2 regions of the Kutzneria sp. NPDC052558 genome follow, and region 2 is predicted to be linked to the other one. Evidence: predicted binding sites of a transcription regulator. Region 2 holds the regulator's gene; the other holds the start of a gene.

Region 1 (6,347 bases), on a different contig from region 2:
TGGCCCGCCCGCGGTCGGTCTCGAACTCGATGCCGGCCCAGCGGGCGATCTCGGCCGACCGTGGATTCAACCCGAACGCCCTCGGATGGTCGGACACGGCCGGCCGGCGCTCCAGCACCCGCGCCGAAACGCCCTGCCGGGCCAGGAACACGGCGGTGCACAGGCCGACCGTGCCGCCGCCGACGATCACTACGTCCATGCTCTCCCCCTTCAAAGTGGGAACAACGTTCCCGTCTTGGGAACACTGTACCCACTTAGTAGGCTGCACGCCATGCCCCAGGACTTCACGCTGGTCTGGACGCGAGTGGCCGAGCAGCGCCGCCGCCAGGCGCTGAGCGTCGAGCAGATCGTCGCCGTCGCCGTCCGGATCGCCGACGCCGAGGGCACGCCGGCGCTGACCATGCGCCGGGTGGCGACCGAGGCCGGCACCGGCACCACCTCGCTCTACCGCTACGTCACCAACAAGGACGAGCTGGTGGAGCTGATGGTCGACGCCGTACAGGGCGAACGCGAGCTGCCCGAGCAACCTTCCGGCGACTGGCGGGCCGACCTGACGCTGGTCGCCGAGCGCCTGCGGGCCACGATGCTGCGCCACCCGTGGCTGGCCACCGAGCTGGGCGGCCGGGCCCCGCTGGGGCCGAATGCCTTGCGCACAGCCAACTTCGCGATGCTGGCCGCCGCCGGGGCGACCGAGGACACCACCACGGCCGCGGCGCTGCTGGGCGTCGTCTCCAACTACGTGCACGGGGCCGTGCTGTCCGAGCTCTCGGAGCTGGAAGCCGTGCGCCGCAGCGGAATGAGCAAGGACGAGTTCCGCGCGGCGGTCTCCCCGTACGTCAAAGAGGTCGTCGTGGACAGCGGCGCCTATCCCGCGCTGCTGCGCCGGATGATCGAGGCCGACGACCTCAGCTACGAGGACCAGTTCGCCTTCGGGCTGCGCTGTGTGCTGGCGGGCATAGAAAAGAGCGTGGCCCGCTGAACAGAAGCGGGCCACGCTCGGCTATTCGGTCGGCTCAGGCGCTGAGCACCGGCGCGTTCACCGGCTGGAGCGCGATCTCCAGCACCTCGCGGACATCGGCAACCAGGTGCACCTCCAGCTGCTCCCGGACCGCGGCCGGCACGTCGTCCAGGTCCGGCTCGTTCCGCTTGGGCAGCAACACGGTCGTGAGGCCGGCCCGGTGCGCCGCCAGCAGCTTCTGCTTGACGCCGCCGATGGGCAGGACCCGTCCGGTCAGCGACACCTCGCCGGTCATGGCCACGTCCGAGCGGACGGGACGGCCGGACAGCAGCGACGCCAGGGCCGTGGTCATCGTGACACCGGCGCTGGGGCCGTCCTTCGGCACCGCGCCGGCCGGCACGTGGACGTGCACGCCGCGGTCCTTCAGGTCACCGACCGGCAGCTCCAGCTCGGCCCCGTGCGAACGGAGGTAGCTCAGCGCGATGTGCGCCGACTCCTTCATCACGTCGCCCAGCTGCCCGGTCAGCGACACCCCGGTCGAGCCCGTCTCCGGGTCGGCCAGCGAGGCCTCGACGAACAGCACGTCGCCGCCGACGCCGGTGACCGCCAGGCCGGTGGCCACACCCGGCACCGAGGTGCGCTCGGCCGACTCCGGGGTGTGCCGCGGCCGGCCGAGGAAGTCCGGCAGGTTGTCCGCGCCCACAGTCAGCGGGAGCTTCTCCTCGTCCACGGCCGCCTTGCGCAGCACACGGGCGATCGACCGCTCCAGGTCGCGGACCCCGGCCTCCCGGGTGTACTCCGCGGCCAGCCGACGCAGCGCGTCCTCCTTGACGGTGACGTCCTCGGTGGTTAGACCGGCGCGCTCCAGCTGGCGGGCCAGCAGGTGGTCACGGGCGATGACAACCTTCTCGTCCTCGGTGTAGCCGTCCAGCCGGACCAGCTCCATGCGGTCCAGCAGCGGGCCGGGGATGGACTCCAGCACGTTGGCCGTGGCCAGGAACACCACGTCCGACAGGTCCAGCTCGACCTCCAGGTAGTGGTCCCGGAAGGTGTGGTTCTGGGCCGGGTCGAGCACCTCAAGCAGGGCCGCCGTCGGGTCGCCGCGGTAGTCGGAGCCGACCTTGTCGACCTCGTCCAGCAGCACGACCGGGTTCATCGAGCCGGCCTCCTTGATGGCCCGCACGATGCGGCCGGGCAGCGCGCCCACGTAGGTGCGCCGGTGGCCGCGGATCTCGGCCTCGTCCCGCACGCCGCCCAGGGCGACCCGGACGAACTTGCGGCCCATGGCCCGCGCCACCGACTCGCCCAGCGAGGTCTTGCCGACGCCGGGCGGGCCCACGAGCGCGAGCACGGCGCCGCTGCGCCGGCCGCCGACGACCCCGAGGCCCTTGTCCTCCCGGCGCCGCCGCACCGCGAGGTGCTCGATGATCCGTTCCTTCACGTCGTCCAGGCCCGAGTGGTCGGCGTCCAGCACCGCCCGCGCGCCCTTGATGTCGTACGCGTCCTCGGTGCGGGTGTTCCACGGGATGTCCAGGACCGTGTCCAGCCAGGTGCGGATCCAGCTGACCTCGGGGGACTGCTCGGAGGTGCGCTCCAGCTTGTCCACCTCGGCCATCGCGGCCTCGTGCACCTTCTCCGGCAGCGTGGCCGCCTCGACCCGGGCCCGGTAGTCCTGCTCCTCGGACGCCGGCTTGCCGTCCAGCTCGGCCAGTTCCTTGCGGATGGCCGCCAGCTGCTGGCGCAGCAGGAACTCCCGCTGCTGCTTCTCCATGCCCTCCTTGACGTCCTTGCGGATCGTCTCGGCCACGTCCAGCTCGGCCATGTGCTCACGGCCCCAGGCCAGCAGCTTCTCCAGCCGCTCGCGGACGTCGACGGTCTCCAGCAGCCAGATCTTCTGCTCGTCGGTGATGTAGGAGGCGTAGCCGGCCAGGTCGGCCAGCGCCGAGGGGTCGTCGACGCCCTGCACCGAGTCGACCACCTGCCACGCGCCCCGCTGCTGGAGGATGGAGGTGACCAGGGTGCGGTACTCCTTGGCCAGCTCACGGGTGGCGTCGTCGACCGCAGGCTCGTCCTGGATCTCGGCCTCCACCCACAGCGCCGCCCCGGGGCCGGTCGTGCCGGTGCCGATCCGCACGCGGTCGGTGCCGCGGACCACGGCGGCGCGCTCGCCGCCGGGCAGCCGGCCGATCTGGGTGATCACTGCCAGGGTGCCCACCTTCGCGTACTTGCCCTCCAACCGGGGCACCAGCAGCACCTTCGAGCCGGTGTCGCCGGCCTGCGCGGCCTCGACGGCGGCGCGGATCTCCGCGTCGGCGAGCTTGACCGGCACCACCATGCCGGGCAGCACGACCACGTCGTCCAGCGGGAGCACCGGGAGTGCCAGTGTTTCGCTCACGTCTTCCTCCAAGGTTGAGTCGTACTGGCTCAACCAACTGGAGCTCGGATGTGTTCCCGAAGTTGCGTTCGCTGATGGCGATCAGCATTTGTGACGCTGCGTGACCGCCAACCGCGCCCATCGGGACTGGACCAACGGGTGCAACGCGCGGTGATCCGACAAAATGCCTGCGTGTTCGTGACCCGTGCGCGGTGGACACCGACCGGGGCCACCTCCACCATTAACACGATCGGGTGAATCTAGGGGAAGGGGTCGCGCCGATGCACCGTCCTCGGTGGATACCGGCCGACGTCGACCTGGACCGCCCCAACCCGGCCCGGATCCTCGACTACTTCCTGGGCGGGGCCCACAACTTCGCGGTCGACCGGCGGGCGGCCAAGCAGGCCGTGCAGGCCATGCCCGAGGTGGCCAACGGCATGCGGGCCAGCCGGTCCTTCCTGCGGCGGGCGGTCACCGCGCTGGTCGAGGCCGGCGTCGACCAGTTCCTCGACCTCGGCTCCGGCATTCCGACCGTGGGCAACGTGCACGAGATCGCCCACCGCCTCGCCCCCGACGCGCGGGTGGTCTACGTGGACAACGAGCCCATCGCGGTGGCCCACAGTCGGACCATTCTCGGCGCCAACCCGCTGGTCGCCTCGGTGCGGGCCGACCTGCGCCACCCCGATTCGGTGCTGAACCTGCCCGCGGTCCGCGACATGATCGACTTCTCCCGGCCGGTGGGGCTGATCGCCATCGCCGTGCTGCACTACCTGCCCGACGACGACGATCCCCAGGGTCTGGTCGAGGCGTACCGCACCGCGCTGGCCCCCGGCAGCTTCCTGGCCCTGTCCCACGCCACCGTCGATTTCGTGCCCGAGGACCAGCTCCCGGGGGTGAGCCGGGTCGAGGGCATCTACCGGCAGATCAGCGCCCAGCTGCACCCCCGGCCGTACGGCGAGGTCGCCAAGTTCTTCACCGGCCTGGACCTGGTGCCGCCGGGCGTGGTGCCGGTGCGGCAGTGGCGCTCGGAGTGGAGCGAGCAGAACGAGGGCAAGGTCCACCTCTCCTACGGCGGCGTCGGCCACAAGCCCTGTCTCTGACTCTGACTCTGACGCTTGGAAGGGGGCTTTCCTCCACTCCGAGTGAAGGAAAGCCCCCTTCCAAGCGCGAAGATGCTCTCGCTGGGGCTGGGTGGGGGCGGGGGGTGGCTAGGCTGGGTCGGACCAGACGGCGGTGGGAGCGAGGAACCCGGTGGGAGTCCGGGGCGGTCGCGCCACTGTGAAAGCCAGACACTCCACCACCGGCCGTGATGTCTCTACCCGGGGCGCGGGACCCCGAGGAGGGTACGGCTGATGACTTCGCGCGTCCTGCTGCTTTCGACGGCAGACACGGACCTGTTGGCGGCGAGGGCCAGCGGGGCCGACTACACGGTCGGCAACCCGGCCCGGCTGGAGGTCGAGGAGCTGCCGGGGCTGCTTGCCGAGGCGGACCTGGTGGTGGTGCGGCTGCTGGGCGGCAAGCGGGCCTGGGAGGAGGGCCTGGACGCGGTCCTGGCCGGCGGCAAGCCGGTGGTGTGCCTGGGCGGGGAGGCGACGCCGGACGCGGAGCTGATGGCGGCCTCGACGGTGCCGGCGGGGGTGGCCACGCAAGCGCTTGCCTACCTGGTGGAGGGCGGCCCGGCCAACCTGGGCCAGCTGGCCAACTTCCTGTCGGACACGGTGTTGCTGACCGGCGAGGGCTTCGAGCCGCCGGCGCGGACCCCGGTGTTCGGCGTGCACGGGAAGCGGCGGCGCCAGGAGGGCAAGCCGACGGTGGGCATCGTGTTCTACCGGGCGCACGCGCTGGCCGGGAACACGGCGTTCGTGGACACACTGGCCGACGCGGTGGAGGCGGCGGGGGCCAACGTGCTGCCGGTGTTCTGCGGCTCCCTGCGCGGCCTGGCCGGCGACGAGTCGGATGGCCTGCTGGAGACGTTGGGCCGCTGCGACGCGGTGGTGGCGACGGTGCTGGCGGCCGGCGGGGCGGTGGCGGCGGACGCCAGCGCGGGCGGCGATGAAGACGCCTGGGACGCGGGGGCGTTGGCGCAGCTGGACATCCCGGTCCTACAAGGACTCTGCCTCACGTCGTCCCGGGCGACCTGGCGGGACTCGGACGCGGCGCTGACGCCGATGGACGCGGCGATGCAGGTTGCGATCCCGGAGTTCGACGGCCGGCTGATCGGGGTTCCCTTCTCCTTCAAGGAGAACGGCCCGGACGGCATCCCGGTGTACGTGGCCGACGCGGAGCGGGCCGCCCGCGTGGCCGGCACGGCGGTGGGGCTGGCGCGGCTGCGGCACCTGGAGAACAAGGACAAGAAGGTCGCGATCGTGCTGTCGTCGTACCCGACGAAGCACGCCCGGGTCGGCAACGCGGTCGGCCTGGACACGCCGGCCTCGGCGGTGATCCTGCTGCGGCGCATGGCCGAGCAGGGCTACGACCTCGGCGGCCTCGATGTGTCCACACTGGACGGCGACACGCTGATCCACCGGCTGATCGCCGCCGGCGGGCACGACGTGGACTGGCTGACCGAGGAGCAGATGTCCGGCGCGGCCATCAAGGTCCCGGCCGCCACCTACCGGACCTGGTTCGACGCGCTGCCACAGTCCTTCAAGGACGGTGTCGCCGAGCACTGGGGCGCGGCCCCCGGCCAGCTCTACGTGACCGACGACGAGATCTACGTGGCCTCGCTGCGCTTCGGCAACGTGATGCTGATGATCCAGCCGCCGCGCGGCTTCGGCGAGAACCCGGTGGCCATCTACCACGACCCGAACCTGCCGCCCTCGCACCAGTACCTGGCCGCCTACCGCTGGCTGGAGCACGAGTTCGGCGCGCACGCGGTGCTGCACCTTGGCAAGCACGGCACGCTGGAGTGGTTGCCGGGCAAGGGATTGGGCCTGGCCGACGACTGCGCGCCGGACGCGGTGCTCGGTAGCCTGCCGATGATCTACCCGTTCATCGTCAACGATCCGGGCGAGG
Region 2 (6,347 bases):
CAAGGCCCTCGACGATGGCGGTCTTGCCGACGCCGGGCTCGCCGATCAGCACCGGGTTGTTCTTGGTGCGCCGGGACAGCACCTGCACGACGCGGCGGATCTCGGCGTCGCGGCCGATCACCGGGTCGAGCTCGCCGTCACGGGCGCGCTGGGTCAGGTCGACGCCGTACTTCTCCAGCGCCTGGAAGGTGCCCTCCGGGTCGGGGCTGGTGATCCGGGACGAGCCGCGGACCTTGGTGAAGGCCTCGCGCAGCGCGTCCGGGGTGGCGCCGTGCCGGCGCAGCAGGTCGGCGACCAGCCCGCCCTCGGCGGCCAGCCCGACCAGCAGGTGCTCGGTGGACACGTACTCGTCGCCCATCTCGGTGGCGAGCCGCTGGGCGTGCGTGATCACCCGCAGGCCGTCACGGGACAGCTGCGGGGCGGACATGGTGGCGCCGGTCGCCGACGGCAGCGAGTGCGCGAGCTTCTCCAGCTCGGCGCGCACCTGCGCCGGATCGGCCCCGACCGCGGTGAGCAGCGGGGCGGTCAGACCGTCGCCCTGGGCCAGCAGCGCGGCGAGCAGGTGCACGGGTGTGATGTCGGGGTTGCCGGCCATCGTCGCGGCCTGCGCCGCCTCGGACACCGCCTGCTGCGTCTTCGTGGTCGGGTTGAACTGGTTCATCTCCCACCTTCGGGCGAGACTCGGGGACACTGTCTTCAACGTCAGAAAAGTTGAGTCTGTTCCGCTCAAGTCGAAGCATACCCGAGTGAGCCGGCTCACCTCACGTGATCACGGCTGGTCACCCACATGCGAACCAGGCTTGTCCACACCGGCGACCCGCTTATCCACAATCCCCAGGTGACGATCCACAGGGCTGGGCCGTCCGGGTGGTCACGCTTCCAGCGTGCCGCGGATGGCCGCCACCAGGTCGGCCAGCACGCCGTTGGCCGCGGCCAGCCGGTCGTCGTCCCAGCCGTCCAGGGCGGCCCGGATCAGGTCGGCCTGCCGGCGCTTCCAGCCGGCCAGCACCTCGACGCCCCGCTCGGTCGGGCTGATCAGGGCCACCCGCCCGTCGCTGGGCGAGGGCCTGCGGTTGACCAGGCCGACCTTCTGCAACTGGGCGATCTGCCGGCTGACCACCGAGGTGTCCACCACCCGGTGCTCGGCCAGGTCCGACACCCGGCACTCGCCCCGGGCCACGACGTCGGCCAGCAGCGCGCCGGCCGCCGGATGCAGGCCGAAGTCGTCGTCCCAGAACCGCATCCGCACCGCGTTCTGGATCTGGTTGAGCATCCGCAGCTGGCGGATCAGCTCCAGCGACTGCTCCTCGGACGGCCCCATCACAACACCTCGTTCAGCCGATCCAGCAGCGAGGAGAAGGTCTGCATGTCCTCGGTTGACCAGTGCGACAGCCGCTCCCGCAGCAGCGTGCGGCGGTCGGAGCGGACCGCTGCGAGGCGGTCGTGCCCCACGGCCGTGAGCTGCACGATCCTGGCCCGGCCGTCGGCGCTGTCCACCGCCCGCTCCAGCAGGCTCAGCTCCTCCAGCCGGGCGATCTGCCGGCTCACCGTCGACTTGTCCAGGCCGGTGCGCTCGACGATCTCGGCGGCGCGCACCGGGCCGGTCTCGTACAGGTGCACGAGCAGCGCGTAGGAGGCGGTGTCCAGGCCCGGGTGGACCTGCTTGGCGACCTGGAGGGAGAAACTGCGGGCCCGGCCGAACAGCACCGAGAGCGACCGCTCCACGGCCTGGGCTGCCTCCCGGCGGTCAGCCGGCTCGTGCTCGTCCACCCTGGTCCTCCATCCGCGTCACACGAACGTCAAACCGTAGTGGTCGGAGTGTCCGATCCCTGCTAGCGGGCCGCCGTTCTGGTCGATCGAACGCCGAAATAGTCCCCACCCTTGCGGCGGCTGTCGTCGGTGCCCCAGTCCCGGGTGCGGTCGACCGGGACCAGCCTGGGGATGTGCTTGCGGCAGTGAATGTAGGCCTCGACCACTTCCAAGACTACCCAGCGCTCGGGGGTGCGGCCCCGTTCGAACTCGGCGGGCAGGTCGGGGTACACGGCCCGCAGCTCGGCGTCGTCGACGATGCGGGCCCGGCCGTTGACGTGCAGGCCGATCAGGTCGTCGACGAAGTCGACCAGCAGCATGGCCACGTGCGCGTTCTCGCTGATGTTGCCGAGGCTGGCCATCACGCCGTTGCCGCGGTACTCGGGGTAGGCCAGCCAGCGCTCGCCCAGCACCCGCACGAAGCCGGCCGGGCCGGCGCGGAAGGACACGTCGCACTCGCCGCCGGCGTCCGAGGTGCCGATGAAGGCCATGTCCATGCGGGCCACGAACTCCCGCATCTCGTCGTTGAGGTGGTCGAGGACCTGGTCGCGGTAGAACCGGTTGGCCCGGTCGGCCGTGCCGAAGGCTCTCTGCAGCAGGTGCTCGCCCCGGGATCCGGGTAAGTGTTCGTCCCCCGGCAGGGGGACGAACAGGTCGTCGGGGTGCAGGGTGATGTCGGTCACCGCGGGGGACGGTGCGTCCGACAGCTCCAGTTGGAGCAGCTCTGGACCGGCGGTACCGGTCGGAGCAAGGTGGACGGGGGTCACGGTGGCCCACCGTGCCATGCCGACCGCGTTCTGCACACCCCCGGCGGCTTGTTCGCCCGTTCGTAGGATGGTCTGTCAACGGTTAGTTACGCCGGTCCACTCGAACGTGGCATCAAGTCCCACAAAGACCCGATGTCGAGTTAGGGTCCACCCTGTCGGGGGACGGATGCTTGACCATGGAGGCGCCTGACCAGGTGTCCCGAAGCTTGCCAGGTTCCCCTGACTACGTGGAGACTGCGCCCGGACCATGACAGCCAACGCCGTGTTGAACCCCTTGCCTTCAACCACTCCTCACCGCGAACCGCCACCGGGTGTCACCGCGATGGTGCGGATGATTCGCGAAAGCTTCGCGGTGGTAGAGCCGTGCGCCGAGGAAGTGGCGAAGTTCTTCTACGGGATGCTGTTCAGCCTCGCGCCGACCACCCGTGACATGTTCCCGGTGAACATGGAGGTGCAGCGCAGCCGCCTGCTGCGCGCGCTGGTGCACGTCGTCCAGATGGTCGACCGCCCCGACGACCTGATCCCGTTCCTGCGCCAGCTCGGCCGCGACCACCGCAAGTTCGGCGTGGTGGCCAGCCACTACGAGTCGGTCGGCACCGCACTGCTGGCCTCGATCAAGAAGTTCGCCGGCAAGGCCTGGACGCCGCAGGTGGAGCGGGCCTGGGCCGAGGCGTACACGATCATGGCCCGGTCCATGCAGGAGGCCGCCGCGGCCGACGAGGGCCCGGCCTTCTGGCCGGCCACCGTGGTCGAGCACAAGCGGCTGAGCTGGGGCCTGGCCATGGTGCGGGTGCAGCCCGACTACCCGGTGCCCTACCAGCCCGGCCAGTACGTGAGCGTGGAGACCCCGCAGCGGCCCCGGCTGTGGCGCTACCTGAGCCCGGCCAACGCGCCGCGCGAGGACGGCACCATGGAGTTCCACGTGCGGGCCGTGAACAGCGGCTGGGTCAGCCGCTCGATCGTGGCCCACACCCAGATCGGCGACCAGTGGCGCATCGGCGCGCCGATGGGCCGGCTGGCCGTGGACCGCGAGGCCGGCAAGGACATCCTCATGGTCGCCGGCGGCACCGGCGTCACCCCGATGCGGGCCATCCTGGACAACCTGGCCCAGTGGGGCGAGAACCCCCGGGTGCACCTGTTCGTCGGCGGCCGCACCCGCGAGGACCTCTACGACCTGGACAACCTCCAGCGCATCGCCCAGAGCAACCCGTGGCTGACGGTGGTGCCGGTGGTCGAGTCGGAGCCGGGCCTACAGGGCTACGAGCACGGCTCGCTGGCCGACGTCGTCACCCGCTACGGCTCCTGGTCCGACCGCGAGGTCCTGGTCTGCGGCTCCCCGGCGATGATCCGCGCCACCGTGTCCCGCATGCTGGTCGCCGGCACCCCCCTGGACCACATCCGCTACGACCCCTTCACGCTGGACTGACACGAGGCGGACGCGAGTCACGTTCTCGGGCTGGAGAGTTCCGTCCTCGGGCCCACCCACCCAGCGCAACCACGCTGGAAAATGCCCGAGGGCGGAACTCGCCGAGGTGCCCGAGAGCGTGACTCGCAGGGGTTCGCTCGCCGGGTCCGCCTATTTTTTCGGCTTCCAGACGACGATCTGCTGCTGGCGGACCGGGACCAGGTCCCGGCGGTAGGAGGCGTGCACGGCGGCGGCCGCCTGCTCGGCCGCCGCGTGGGCGGCGGCCAGCTCCTCCAGCACCTCGGTCAGCCGGGACTTCAGCGCGTCCACCTGGTTCTCCAGGTCGATGATGCGCTTGATGCCGGCCAGGTTGACGCCCTCCTCCTGGGACAGCCGCTGCACCTCGCGGAGCAGGGAGATGTCCCGGGCCGAGTAGCGCCGGCCGCCGCCGCTGGCCCGGCCGGGCGAGACCAGGCCGAGCCGGTCGTAGCTGCGCAGGGTCTGCGCGTGCAGCCCGGACAGCTGGGCGGCCACCGAGATCACGAAAACCGGGGTGTCCTCGTTGGTGCCAGGCGGAAACGAGAACGGGTTGCCCATCACGTGTCACCCTTCCCCAGCAGCTCGTCCAGCTCGGCTCGCGGGTCGTGGTCGGCGGTGGCCTCGGCGTACGCCCTGAGCGCCTCCTCGGCCTTGCCCTCCAGTCGGGACGGCACCGCCACCTGGAGCGTCACCAGCAGGTCGCCCTTGCGGCCGTCCCGCCGTTCGATGCCCTTGCCGCGCACCCGCAGGATCCGGCCGCTGGCCGTGCCCGGGTGCACCTTCACGTTGACCTTCGAGTCCAGCGTCGGCACCGTCAGTGTGGTGCCCAGCGCCAGCTCGGGGAAGGTCACCGGGACCGTCACGGTGAGATCGTCACCGGAACGTCCGAACACCGCGTGCGGCGCGACGTGCACCCGCACGAACAGGTCGCCGTTGGGGCCGGCGTTGCGCCCGGGCTCGCCCTGGCCGGCCAGCCGGATCCGCTGGCCGTCGTCGACGCCGGCCGGGATCCGCACGGTCAGGGTGCGCACCTTGGTGCTCACGCCCTCGCCGCCGCACTCCGGGCACGGGTCGTCGATGATCTTGCCGGTGCCCCGGCAGTCGCGGCACGGCTCGCTGAACGCGAACGCGCCCTGGCTGCGGCTGACCAGGCCGGCGCCCTTGCAGGTCGGGCAGGTGCGCGGGGTGGTGCCGGGCTTGGCCCCCGACCCGTGGCAGGTGCCGCAGGTGGAGGGGCTGGACAGCCGCAGCGGCACGGTCGCGCCCTTGACCGCCTCCACGAAGTCGATCCGCACGTCGGTCTCGACGTCGTCGCCGCGCTTGGGCCGGTTGGCCGAGGCTGCCGACGCGCCGCGGCCGCGGCCGCCGAACAGACCGCCCAGCAGGTCGCCGAGGCCGCCCGCGCCGGCGCCGCCGCCGGCCTGGGCCCCGCCGAACAGGTCACCCAGGTCGAACGAGCTCGTGCCGCCGCCGAAGCCGCCGCCGGGCCGGAACCCGCCGGAGCCGAACAGCCGCCGAGCCTCGTCGTACTGCTTGCGCTTCTCGGCGTCCGAGAGCACGCCGTAGGCCTGCGAGACCGACTTGAAGCGGGCCTCGGCCTTGGCGTCGCCGGGGTTGGCGTCGGGGTGCAGCTCCCGAGCCAGCTTGCGGTACGCCTTCTTGATCTCGTCGGCCGAGGCGTCGGAGGAGACGCCCAGGTCGCCGTAGAAATCCTTGTCGATCCAATCCCGTGCGCTCACCGGGCGTCCCTCCCTTCGTTCGTGTTACTCAGCTGCGGCCGGCTCATGATCGGTGACCGCGACCAGCGCCGGCCGGAGCAGGCGCTCGCCGAACCGGTAGCCGCGCCGCAACACCGCGGTCACGGTCGGCCCGGTCACCTCGGCCGAGGTGTTGTGCTGCACCGCCTCGTGCACCGAGGGGTCGAACTCCTCGCCCTCGTGGCCGAACGGCTCGAGGCCGCTGGCCTGGAGCACCGCCACCAGCTTGTCGCTGACCGACTTGAACGCGCCGGTCAGGTCGCCGTGCGCGGCCGCCCGCTCGACGTCGTCGAGTACGCCCAGCAGCTCGGTGACGATCTGCCCCTTGGCGGCCGTCGCGTTGACCTCGCGGTCCCGCTCCACCCGCTTGCGGTAGTTGGCGTACTCGGCCTGGAGTCGTTGCAGGTCGGCGGTGCGCTCGTCCAGCTGCGCCTTGAACTCCGCGGCCGGGTCGGCCACGGCGTCCTCGGCGGCGTGCCGGCCGGCGGACTCCAGGGTCTCGTCGGCCAGCTCGCCCGGCTCCGGCTCGCGGACCTGGCCCGTCTCCGGGTCGATCCGTCGGCGGTCGTT

What was found. The regulator HspR, encoded in region 2, represses chaperone genes until heat shock. The targets are predictions, from matches to a motif close to ANNTTGAGTNNNNNNNACTCAANNT.
Region 1: lon (endopeptidase La) is a predicted target of HspR. The motif match lies at 3,365-3,389, and genes of this name have one in related genera.

What each region holds. Positions count from the first base shown of each region.
Region 1 is NZ_JBIUAG010000015.1:78,226-84,572, forward strand. Features, by position in the region: gene ACIG5F_RS26355 (FAD-dependent oxidoreductase) at 1-199, opposite strand, end outside; gene ACIG5F_RS26360 (TetR/AcrR family transcriptional regulator) at 272-979, shown strand; gene lon (endopeptidase La) at 1,014-3,353, opposite strand; gene ACIG5F_RS26370 (SAM-dependent methyltransferase) at 3,614-4,432, shown strand; cobalamin riboswitch at 4,576-4,720, shown strand; gene cobN (cobaltochelatase subunit CobN) at 4,685-6,347, shown strand, end outside.
Region 2 is NZ_JBIUAG010000008.1:362,207-368,553, forward strand. Features, by position in the region: gene clpB (ATP-dependent chaperone ClpB) at 1-661, opposite strand, end outside; gene ACIG5F_RS17810 (MarR family winged helix-turn-helix transcriptional regulator) at 872-1,321, opposite strand; gene ACIG5F_RS17815 (MarR family winged helix-turn-helix transcriptional regulator) at 1,321-1,770, opposite strand; gene ACIG5F_RS17820 (pyridoxamine 5'-phosphate oxidase family protein) at 1,833-2,492, opposite strand; gene ACIG5F_RS17825 (FAD-binding oxidoreductase) at 2,899-4,002, shown strand; gene ACIG5F_RS17830 (heat shock protein transcriptional repressor HspR) at 4,153-4,578, opposite strand; gene dnaJ (molecular chaperone DnaJ) at 4,578-5,759, opposite strand; gene grpE (nucleotide exchange factor GrpE) at 5,784-6,347, opposite strand, start outside.